Regions from separate parts of the Peribacillus sp. TH27 genome, predicted to be linked through region 3. Evidence: a T-box and tRNA genes for the amino acid it is inferred to sense, from the RefSeq annotation. Region 3 holds a T-box; the other regions hold tRNA genes.
The links. A T-box is a leader RNA that pairs with one kind of tRNA and senses whether it is charged. The one in region 3 lies ahead of thrS (threonine--tRNA ligase), so its partner is inferred to be a tRNA-Thr.
Positions count from the first base shown of each region.

Region 1: it has a tRNA-Thr gene. The T-box ahead of thrS (threonine--tRNA ligase) is inferred to sense a tRNA for this amino acid. The anticodon was not compared.
Region 2: it has a tRNA-Thr gene. The T-box ahead of thrS (threonine--tRNA ligase) is inferred to sense a tRNA for this amino acid. The anticodon was not compared.

Region 1 is NZ_JAEKEV010000002.1:3,782,925-3,786,172, forward strand. It holds rRNA gene JFU24_RS19565 (23S ribosomal RNA) at 1-1,266, shown strand, start outside; rRNA gene rrf (5S ribosomal RNA) at 1,383-1,498, shown strand; tRNA gene JFU24_RS19575 (tRNA-Val) at 1,511-1,586, shown strand; tRNA gene JFU24_RS19580 (tRNA-Thr) at 1,598-1,673, shown strand; tRNA gene JFU24_RS19585 (tRNA-Lys) at 1,694-1,769, shown strand; tRNA gene JFU24_RS19590 (tRNA-Leu) at 1,779-1,860, shown strand; tRNA gene JFU24_RS19595 (tRNA-Gly) at 1,869-1,943, shown strand; tRNA gene JFU24_RS19600 (tRNA-Leu) at 1,956-2,044, shown strand; tRNA gene JFU24_RS19605 (tRNA-Arg) at 2,054-2,130, shown strand; tRNA gene JFU24_RS19610 (tRNA-Pro) at 2,140-2,216, shown strand; tRNA gene JFU24_RS19615 (tRNA-Ala) at 2,234-2,309, shown strand; tRNA gene JFU24_RS19620 (tRNA-Met) at 2,336-2,412, shown strand; tRNA gene JFU24_RS19625 (tRNA-Ile) at 2,423-2,499, shown strand; tRNA gene JFU24_RS19630 (tRNA-Ser) at 2,518-2,610, shown strand; tRNA gene JFU24_RS19635 (tRNA-Met) at 2,715-2,788, shown strand; tRNA gene JFU24_RS19640 (tRNA-Asp) at 2,795-2,870, shown strand; tRNA gene JFU24_RS19645 (tRNA-Phe) at 2,893-2,968, shown strand; tRNA gene JFU24_RS19650 (tRNA-His) at 2,986-3,061, shown strand; tRNA gene JFU24_RS19655 (tRNA-Gly) at 3,066-3,139, shown strand; tRNA gene JFU24_RS19660 (tRNA-Ile) at 3,146-3,222, shown strand; tRNA gene JFU24_RS19665 (tRNA-Asn) at 3,235-3,248, shown strand, end outside.
Region 2 is NZ_JAEKEV010000002.1:2,312,072-2,315,319, reverse strand. It holds rRNA gene JFU24_RS12685 (23S ribosomal RNA) at 1-297, shown strand, start outside; rRNA gene rrf (5S ribosomal RNA) at 414-529, shown strand; tRNA gene JFU24_RS12675 (tRNA-Asn) at 539-613, shown strand; tRNA gene JFU24_RS12670 (tRNA-Ser) at 619-710, shown strand; tRNA gene JFU24_RS12665 (tRNA-Glu) at 720-794, shown strand; tRNA gene JFU24_RS12660 (tRNA-Val) at 809-884, shown strand; tRNA gene JFU24_RS12655 (tRNA-Met) at 975-1,048, shown strand; tRNA gene JFU24_RS12650 (tRNA-Asp) at 1,054-1,129, shown strand; tRNA gene JFU24_RS12645 (tRNA-Phe) at 1,142-1,217, shown strand; tRNA gene JFU24_RS12640 (tRNA-Thr) at 1,225-1,300, shown strand; tRNA gene JFU24_RS12635 (tRNA-Tyr) at 1,316-1,399, shown strand; tRNA gene JFU24_RS12630 (tRNA-Trp) at 1,410-1,483, shown strand; tRNA gene JFU24_RS12625 (tRNA-His) at 1,501-1,576, shown strand; tRNA gene JFU24_RS12620 (tRNA-Gln) at 1,615-1,689, shown strand; tRNA gene JFU24_RS12615 (tRNA-Gly) at 1,693-1,767, shown strand; tRNA gene JFU24_RS12610 (tRNA-Cys) at 1,776-1,849, shown strand; tRNA gene JFU24_RS12605 (tRNA-Leu) at 1,858-1,938, shown strand; gene JFU24_RS12600 (hypothetical protein) at 2,350-2,688, shown strand; gene JFU24_RS12595 (hypothetical protein) at 2,728-3,027, opposite strand; gene JFU24_RS12590 (hypothetical protein) at 3,119-3,248, opposite strand, start outside.
Region 3 is NZ_JAEKEV010000002.1:4,257,417-4,260,664, reverse strand. It holds gene thrS (threonine--tRNA ligase) at 1-1,415, opposite strand, end outside; T-box leader at 1,476-1,698, opposite strand; T-box leader at 1,729-1,949, opposite strand; T-box leader at 1,980-2,202, opposite strand; gene JFU24_RS21875 (amino acid permease) at 2,637-3,248, opposite strand, start outside.

The sequences.
Region 1 (3,248 bases), 470 kb from region 3:
AGGTAGGCGAGGAGAGAATCCTAAGGTGTGCGAGAGAACTCTCGTTAAGGAACTCGGCAAAATGACCCCGTAACTTCGGGAGAAGGGGTGCTTTTTAGGGTGAATAGCCCGGAAAAGCCGCAGTGAATAGGCCCAGGCGACTGTTTAGCAAAAACACAGGTCTCTGCGAAGCCGCAAGGCGAAGTATAGGGGCTGACACCTGCCCGGTGCTGGAAGGTTAAGGGGAGAGGTTAGCGCAAGCGAAGCTTTGAACCGAAGCCCCAGTAAACGGCGGCCGTAACTATAACGGTCCTAAGGTAGCGAAATTCCTTGTCGGGTAAGTTCCGACCCGCACGAAAGGTGTAACGATCTGGGCACTGTCTCAACGAGAGACTCGGTGAAATTATAGTACCTGTGAAGATGCAGGTTACCCGCGACAGGACGGAAAGACCCCGTGGAGCTTTACTGCAGCCTGATATTGAATTTTGGTACAGCTTGTACAGGATAGGTAGGAGCCTGAGAAGCCGGAGCGCTAGCTTCGGTGGAGGCGTTGGTGGGATACTACCCTGGCTGTATTGAAATTCTAACCCGCGCCCCTTATCGGGGTGGGAGACAGTGTCAGGTGGGCAGTTTGACTGGGGCGGTCGCCTCCTAAAGAGTAACGGAGGCGCCCAAAGGTTCCCTCAGAATGGTTGGAAATCATTCGTAGAGTGTAAAGGCACAAGGGAGCTTGACTGCGAGACCTACAAGTCGAGCAGGGACGAAAGTCGGGCTTAGTGATCCGGTGGTTCCGCATGGAAGGGCCATCGCTCAACGGATAAAAGCTACCCCGGGGATAACAGGCTTATCTCCCCCAAGAGTCCACATCGACGGGGAGGTTTGGCACCTCGATGTCGGCTCATCGCATCCTGGGGCTGTAGTCGGTCCCAAGGGTTGGGCTGTTCGCCCATTAAAGCGGTACGCGAGCTGGGTTCAGAACGTCGTGAGACAGTTCGGTCCCTATCCGTCGCGGGCGCAGGAAATTTGAGAGGAGCTGTCCTTAGTACGAGAGGACCGGGATGGACGCACCGCTGGTGTACCAGTTGTCTTGCCAAAGGCATAGCTGGGTAGCTACGTGCGGACGGGATAAGTGCTGAAAGCATCTAAGCATGAAGCCCCCCTCGAGATGAGATTTCCCATAGCGCAAGCTAGTAAGATCCCTGAAAGATGATCAGGTTGATAGGTCAGAGGTGGAAGCGTGGCGACATGTGGAGCTGACTGATACTAATAGATCGAGGACTTAACCACGCTTTAAAAAATGAAATACCTTCTTATTATCTAGTTTTGAAGGAATGAAAATTTCTTCTTGCATTTTTTCAAAAAGACGTTATAATAATAAATGTCTTAAAAAAATGTTAACATTGTTTGGTGGCGATAGCGAAGAGGTCACACCCGTTCCCATTCCGAACACGGCAGTTAAGCTCTTCAGCGCCGATGGTAGTTGGGGGTTTCCCCCTGTGAGAGTAGGACGCCGCCAAGCAGTTACACATATGGAGGATTAGCTCAGCTGGGAGAGCATCTGCCTTACAAGCAGAGGGTCGGCGGTTCGATCCCGTCATCCTCCACCATTTTTACACCTGCCGGTGTAGCTCAACTGGTAGAGCAACTGACTTGTAATCAGTAGGTTGGGGGTTCAAGTCCTCTTGCCGGCACCATCTTTTATTATTAAACGTACGAGCCATTAGCTCAGTTGGTAGAGCATCTGACTTTTAATCAGAGGGTCGAAGGTTCGAATCCTTCATGGCTCACCATTATATTATGCGGGTGTGGCGGAATTGGCAGACGCACCAGACTTAGGATCTGGCGCCGCAAGGCGTGGGGGTTCAAGTCCCTTCACCCGCATCTTTCATGCGGAAGTAGTTCAGTGGTAGAATACAACCTTGCCAAGGTTGGGGTCGCGGGTTCGAATCCCGTCTTCCGCTCCACTTTTCGTATGTGCCGGGGTGGCGGAACTGGCAGACGCACAGGACTTAAAATCCTGCGGTAGGTGACTACCGTACCGGTTCGATTCCGGTCCTCGGCACCATCTTAATATGCGCCCGTAGCTCAATTGGATAGAGCATCTGACTACGAATCAGAAGGTTGTAGGTTCGACTCCCGCCGGGCGCACCATGTTTTTTGCGGGAAGTAGCTCAGCTTGGTAGAGCACTTGGTTTGGGACCAAGGGGTCGCAGGTTCGAATCCTGTCTTCCCGACCACGTGATTTCTAATGAATGGGGCCTTAGCTCAGCTGGGAGAGCGCCTGCCTTGCACGCAGGAGGTCAGCGGTTCGATCCCGCTAGGCTCCACCATTTTTCATCAAAACTTATATTATATTGGCGGTGTAGCTCAGCTGGCTAGAGCGTACGGTTCATACCCGTGAGGTCGGGGGTTCGATCCCCTCCGCCGCTACCAATAAATATAAGGACCTTTAGCTCAGCTGGTTAGAGCAGACGGCTCATAACCGTCCGGTCGTAGGTTCGAGTCCTACAAGGTCCACCATGTAATTTTTTTAGCCACGGAGGTATACCCAAGTTCGGCTGAAGGGATCGGTCTTGAAAACCGACAGGGGAGTCAAATCCCGCGGGGGTTCGAATCCCTCTACCTCCTCCATTTCTTTAAAAGCAGCAAGTTGTTTTGAAACAACCTTTACATAGAGGAAGCGGAAGAAACAATTTACACGAAAACTTGATGCGAGATCGTTTCATTATTACCGTCGCGGGGTGGAGCAGTCCGGTAGCTCGTCGGGCTCATAACCCGAAGGTCGCAGGTTCAAATCCTGTCCCCGCAATTATTAGGTCCCGTGGTGTAGCGGTTAACATGCCTGCCTGTCACGCAGGAGATCGCGGGTTCGATTCCCGTCGGGACCGCCATTATAAAATTTAATACAAATGTGGCTCAGTAGCTCAGTCGGTAGAGCAAAGGACTGAAAATCCTTGTGTCGGCGGTTCGATTCCGTCCTGAGCCACCATTATTTCAAAAATTACGGCGATTGTGGCGAAGTGGTTAACGCACCTGATTGTGGTTCAGGCATTCGTGGGTTCGATTCCCATCAGTCGCCCCATTTCGCGGGTGTAGTTTAGTGGTAAAACCTCAGCCTTCCAAGCTGATGATGAGGGTTCGATTCCCTTCACCCGCTCCAATTTATGGGCCTATAGCTCAGCTGGTTAGAGCGCACGCCTGATAAGCGTGAGGTCGATGGTTCGAGTCCATTTAGGCCCACCATATTCATATTGTTCCGCAGTAGCTCA
Region 2 (3,248 bases), 1.9 Mb from region 3:
GTTCGGTCCCTATCCGTCGCGGGCGCAGGAAATTTGAGAGGAGCTGTCCTTAGTACGAGAGGACCGGGATGGACGCACCGCTGGTGTACCAGTTGTCTTGCCAAAGGCATAGCTGGGTAGCTACGTGCGGACGGGATAAGTGCTGAAAGCATCTAAGCATGAAGCCCCCCTCGAGATGAGATTTCCCATAGCGCAAGCTAGTAAGATCCCTGAAAGATGATCAGGTTGATAGGTCAGAGGTGGAAGCGTGGCGACATGTGGAGCTGACTGATACTAATAGATCGAGGACTTAACCACGCTTTAAAAAATGAAATACCTTCTTATTATCTAGTTTTGAAGGAATGAAAATTTCTTCTTGCATTTTCTCAAAAAGACGTTATAATAATATATGTCTTGAAAAAATGTTAATAATGTTTGGTGACGATAGCGAAGAGGTCACACCCGTTCCCATTCCGAACACGGCAGTTAAGCTCTTCAGCGCCGATGGTAGTTGGGGGTTTCCCCCTGTGAGAGTAGGACGTCGCCAAGCTTATATCGTTCCGCAGTAGCTCAGTGGTAGAGCATTCGGCTGTTAACCGAACGGTCGTAGGTTCGAGTCCTACCTGCGGAGCCATTATTGGAGAGCTGTCCGAGTGGCCGAAGGAGCACGATTGGAAATCGTGTAGACGGGTAACCCTGTCTCAAGGGTTCAAATCCCTTGCTCTCCGCCATTTACAACTGGCCCGTTGGTCAAGCGGTTAAGACACCGCCCTTTCACGGCGGTAACACGGGTTCGAATCCCGTACGGGTCACCATTCCGAAAACATATGGAGGATTAGCTCAGCTGGGAGAGCATCTGCCTTACAAGCAGAGGGTCGGCGGTTCGATCCCGTCATCCTCCACCATTTTTTAAAAAGCAACAAGTTGTTTCTATATATCAGATATAATGAAACTGTTAACACGAAAACTTGATGCAATAGCAGCATTATTAACGTCGCGGGGTGGAGCAGTCCGGTAGCTCGTCGGGCTCATAACCCGAAGGTCGCAGGTTCAAATCCTGTCCCCGCAATCTATGGTCCCGTGGTGTAGCGGTTAACATGCCTGCCTGTCACGCAGGAGATCGCGGGTTCGATTCCCGTCGGGACCGCCATTTTTATTGTTTGGCTCAGTAGCTCAGTCGGTAGAGCAAAGGACTGAAAATCCTTGTGTCGGCGGTTCGATTCCGTCCTGAGCCACCATTGTAGTGCCGGTGTAGCTCAACTGGTAGAGCAACTGACTTGTAATCAGTAGGTTGGGGGTTCAAGTCCTCTTGCCGGCACCAGTAACATCCATATGCGGAGGGGTAGCGAAGTGGCTAAACGCGGCGGACTGTAAATCCGCTCCTTCGGGTTCGGCAGTTCGAATCTGCCCCCCTCCACCATTTTATTTATAGGGGTATAGTTTAAAGGTAGAACAGAGGTCTCCAAAACCTCCAGTGTGGGTTCGAGTCCTACTACCCCTGCCAATTTTAATTTTATAATGGCGATTGTGGCGAAGTGGTTAACGCACCTGATTGTGGTTCAGGCATTCGTGGGTTCGATTCCCATCAGTCGCCCCATTTTTTAATAAATGATGGTATAATAAGTATAACGTTAATGGGCTATAGCCAAGCGGTAAGGCAACGGATTTTGATTCCGTCATGCGAAGGTTCGATCCCTTCTAGCCCAGCCATTCGCGAAAGTAGTTCAGTGGTAGAATACAACCTTGCCAAGGTTGGGGTCGCGGGTTCGAATCCCGTCTTTCGCTCCAAAAACGTTGGCGGCATAGCCAAGCGGTAAGGCAGAGGTCTGCAAAACCTTTACCACCGGTTCGATTCCGGTTGCCGCCTCCAACAAAAATGCCGGTGTGGCGGAATTGGCAGACGCGCACGACTCAAAATCGTGTTCCTCTGGAGTGCCGGTTCGACCCCGGCCACCGGTATCACCAATAGCGAAGAAAAGCTATTACTTCAAGCTTCACACTTAATTGTGTGAAGCTTTTTTGTGTTTATCACGCACTACAGAATATGTACAAATATTGTGCGGGGTAGTGTGCGATGAGTAAAGGAGGAAATTTACTATAGGAAGATGAATTAAGAATTGTTACAAAAACTACTTACGTTAAATCTGATGAATTGGAGTTTAAATTATTCTTTGAAGACTGCCAATTAAGGAATCTTTGTCCTCATACTTTGAAATATTATCGAGAACAATTTAATGCGATTAAACGACCATTGGTAACAATGACAGAAAAGGATATTAAATTGCTGATATTAAATACCGTGAAGTTCGTCATTTACCGCGTTCTGGTGGTAAAATACAGTTGTAGTATTATGGGAAGAGAGGGGAAAATTTGAATAATATCGGTGAAGATTTTAAATTACGTGTTCATAGCAATCGTTGGGGCCATTATGACAATTACACTCTTATAAAAAAAGAAAATGGATGGACTGTTATTACTATGAAAATTCATGGTGACGAAGGCGATAAACACGGCAGTCCTGCTATTGAAAAAGCATTTGACAGAGAATCAATTTCATATCCAAACGATTTAGGATATTTCTTATCAGATATTTGGGATGCTTCAGAAACCAAAACTAAAGAAGAAGTTCAAAAATATTTCGATGAATTAGGAGAATGGATTTCTACCACTGAGAAAACGAAGCCTAATTTCGGAGCATTGCATTTATAAGTAAACAAAAAAGATGTGTCCAAATCGGGCACATTTTTTTTAGTATTCAACATTTTCTTCAATAATCGGATTTCCTTCTGCGTCAAGCAGCTCTGGTTCGTAGAGATCATAATTGAATGTTTTCTGTTCCTCTAAATATTTTATTTTTTGGTATTCTTCTTTACTCATGCCCTCCCAAATATTTGGCCTGTGTTCGACATGCCCTATCTTGTAATACTTAATATCTACTTCTGGCTCTGTGAAAGCTTTGTTGAAAAGTATAATTCCGAAAGTGAATATCATGAGTATGATGGTCAAAATGGAGCCAGCTATTTTGATTTTGTTTAGAAATTTTTTCAATGGTGGGGTTATTCCTTTCTGTGTTCGGTAATTTCAGAACTGCATAACTCACAAGACTGGATGAGTTGATAAGAAACTTTTTCGTATCAACTCAACTGTATAAAAGCCGACTTTCCACGTTACGCAGCTCTCCAGATGAAACACTATCGGCAACAATTATTTGCAAGGTTCTCATAGCTGTCATTCGCTTGTCTGGATGCTTCATTTGAAGATGTTGTTGT
Region 3 (3,248 bases):
AATGCATCTTTAATATGAAAATCAATCTTTGGTCCATAAAAGGCACCGTCTCCTTCATTTAAGTGGTAATCAATCCCAATATTCTCCAGAACATTTTTTAATGCTAATTCAGAAGTTTCCCAAAGGTAGTCATCACCTAATGAATCTTCTGGACGAGTCGAAAGTTCCACAGAATACTCGAATCCAAAAGTACGATAGACTTCGTCAATCATATTAAACACTTGTATAATTTCACTTTCGATTTGATCCTCCCGAACAAATATATGGGCATCATCCTGACAAAATGTACGGACCCGAAGCATTCCATTTAATGCGCCACTATACTCATGACGGTGAACTTGACCGAACTCAGCCATACGAATGGGTAAATCTCTGTATGAATAAAGATGGTTTTTATAAATAAGCATATGACCAGGACAGTTCATTGGCTTCATTGCAAATTTTGTATGATCGACTTCTGAAAAGTACATATTTTCATGGTAATGATCCCAGTGACCCGATTGTTCCCATAACCGTTGATTCATCATAAAAGGAGTTCGAACTTCGTCGTAATCAGCGCTAGTCTGAAGCTCCCTCGAGAATTTTTCCAATTCATTTCGCATGATTTGTCCTTTCGGTAAATAAAACGGCATTCCTGGGGCTTCCTCTGAAAACATGAATAACTCCAACTGCTTCCCTAATTTACGATGATTGCGTTTGGCTGCTTCCTCTAAGAATTTCAAATGACCCTGTAAATCCTTTTTCTTGCTGAAAGCCACGCCATACACCCGTTGAAGAACTTCATTTTGACTGTCCCCTCTCCAATAGGCTCCAGATACATGAGTTAACTTGAACGATTTTACAAATGATGTGGATGGAAGGTGCGGCCCCCTGCAAAGATCGATAAATTCCCCTTGTTTATATAGACTCAGTTTTTCATCTTTAGGGATGTTCTTTACTATTTCTAACTTGAATGATTCCCCATTACTCTCAAATAACTTTTCTGCCTCTTCATAAGAAACTTCGACTCTTTTGATTTCCAAATTTTCACTTATGATATTTTCCATCTCTTTTTCAATGGCCAGTAAATCATCAGAAGTCAAAGGATGATCCAGCTTAAAATCATAGTAAAATCCGTCTTCAATGACTGGTCCTATCCCTAATTTTACATTACCGTAAATTCTCTTCACTGCTTGTGCCATAACATGCGCTGATGTATGACGTAAAACATGTAATCCTTCATCCGAATCAAGAGTTAAAATCGCTAGTTCGGCATCTTTATCCAGCTTGAAACTCAGATCCACCAGTTGTTTATCCAGTTTCCCTACAACTGCCATTTTCCTTAAACTGGAACTGATGGACTCTGCCACACTTTCCACTGTGATCCCTTTCAGATACCCTTTTTGTTTCCCATCCGGGAATTGAATCATAATCATATCTCCACTCATAATACATACACCCCTTTTTAGTAATAAAAAAAACACACTCATCCCTATACAAGGGACGAGTGCGTTTTACTCGTGGTTCCACCCAATTTCCCATAAGTAAGATACAACTTATGGCTCTGGAGCTGTAACGTAGCTTAGACGATATCAGTTACTATCGTTCACTGATATAGCTCAAAGGCGGTAAATCATTTCCCTAAGCCAGGAAGTTCACAGCTACCCTTCCCTCTCTGAAGACCGTAAAAATGATTCATGTCCTTATCATGGCAATAATTTTATATAAAAAAAACGCACCCATCCCTATACAAGGGACGAGTGCGTTATACCCGTGATTCCACCCAATTTCCCATGAGTAAGATTACTCATGGCTCTGGAGCTGTAACGTAGCTTAGACGATATCAGTTACTATCGTTCACTGATATAGCTCAAAGGCGGTAAATCATTTCCCTAAGCCAAGAAGTTCACAGCTACCCTTCCCTCTCTGAAGACCGTAAAAATGATTCATGTCCTTATCATGGCAACAATTTCATATAAAAAAAACGCACTCATCCCTATACAAGGGACGAGTGCGTTTTACTCGTGGTTCCACCCAATTTCCCATAAGTAAGATACAACTTATGGCTCTGGAGCTGTAACGTAGCTTAGACGATATCAGTTACTATCGTTCACTGATATAGCTCAAAGGCGGTAAATCATTTCCCTAAGCCAGGAAGTTCACAGCTACCCTTCCCTCTCTGAAAACCGTAAAAATAATTCATGTCCTTATCATGGCTTTTTTAAATTCATTAGGTCATTATATTGTTATATATATTACAATAAATTTCCATAAGTGACAACATCTTATTATTCTTTTATCAAAAAAATTATAAAAAGCGACTTCCTGCGCAAAAAACTGGCATTCGTACAATAGAAATAAAAGATTTTATACTATGTGTATTTTAAAAGATTATCAAACCATTTTTCTTCCTATTTTAATTAATCATTACTTCCCTTTATTCATCGAATTCAATTCATCTTCAACTCTATCAAATCTGTTTTCAATATCTAATTGATTACTATTCTTTTTGTTAGAAATCGTAAGCAATTTCTTAATTAATAAGTAATGGCAACGACGAATAAAACGATAAGTGCAACAACGATAAAAAAGCATCATGAATGATAACATTCACAATGCTCGTTACGATACTGACTTTGAAATTCAGTTTACGTTTCCTATGCTGATTTCTCAAAATGACAATCTTTCAATGAAATTACCTTTGTCTTATGAAAAACCTTGTACCCTAACCATATCGCTAAAAAAATTGGTAAACCAATATAGGAGACTGCGACCCCATACCAGTCAATACTGCCGCTTAGAAACGCCTCGTAATTCTGCCCTGCAATGACAACTATACATAGAAAAAATGAAAGAATCGGACCGAATGGGAACCATTTTGCTTTGTATTTTAACTCATTTAAGTCACCGCCCTGTGCTACGTACGCACGTCTAAAACGATAATGGCTTACGGCAATTCCAATCCAAGCGATAAATCCCGTTAATCCTGAAGCATTTAATAGCCATGTAAACACATGATCCCCAAAAACAGATGTTAAAAAAGCTAGTCCTCCAATTATTGCCGTGAGAATCAAGGCATTCATCGGGATTCCCCTTCTGTTAACTTTAGCTAGAAACTTTGGAGCCTGATTATCTTTTGCCATCGACCATAACATCCGAGTTGATGCATAAAGCCCCGAGTTCCCTGCAGAAAGTAATGATGTCAAAACAACAGCATTCATGACAGAAGCAGCGAAAGCAAATCCTGCCCGTTCAAAAACGAGAGTGAA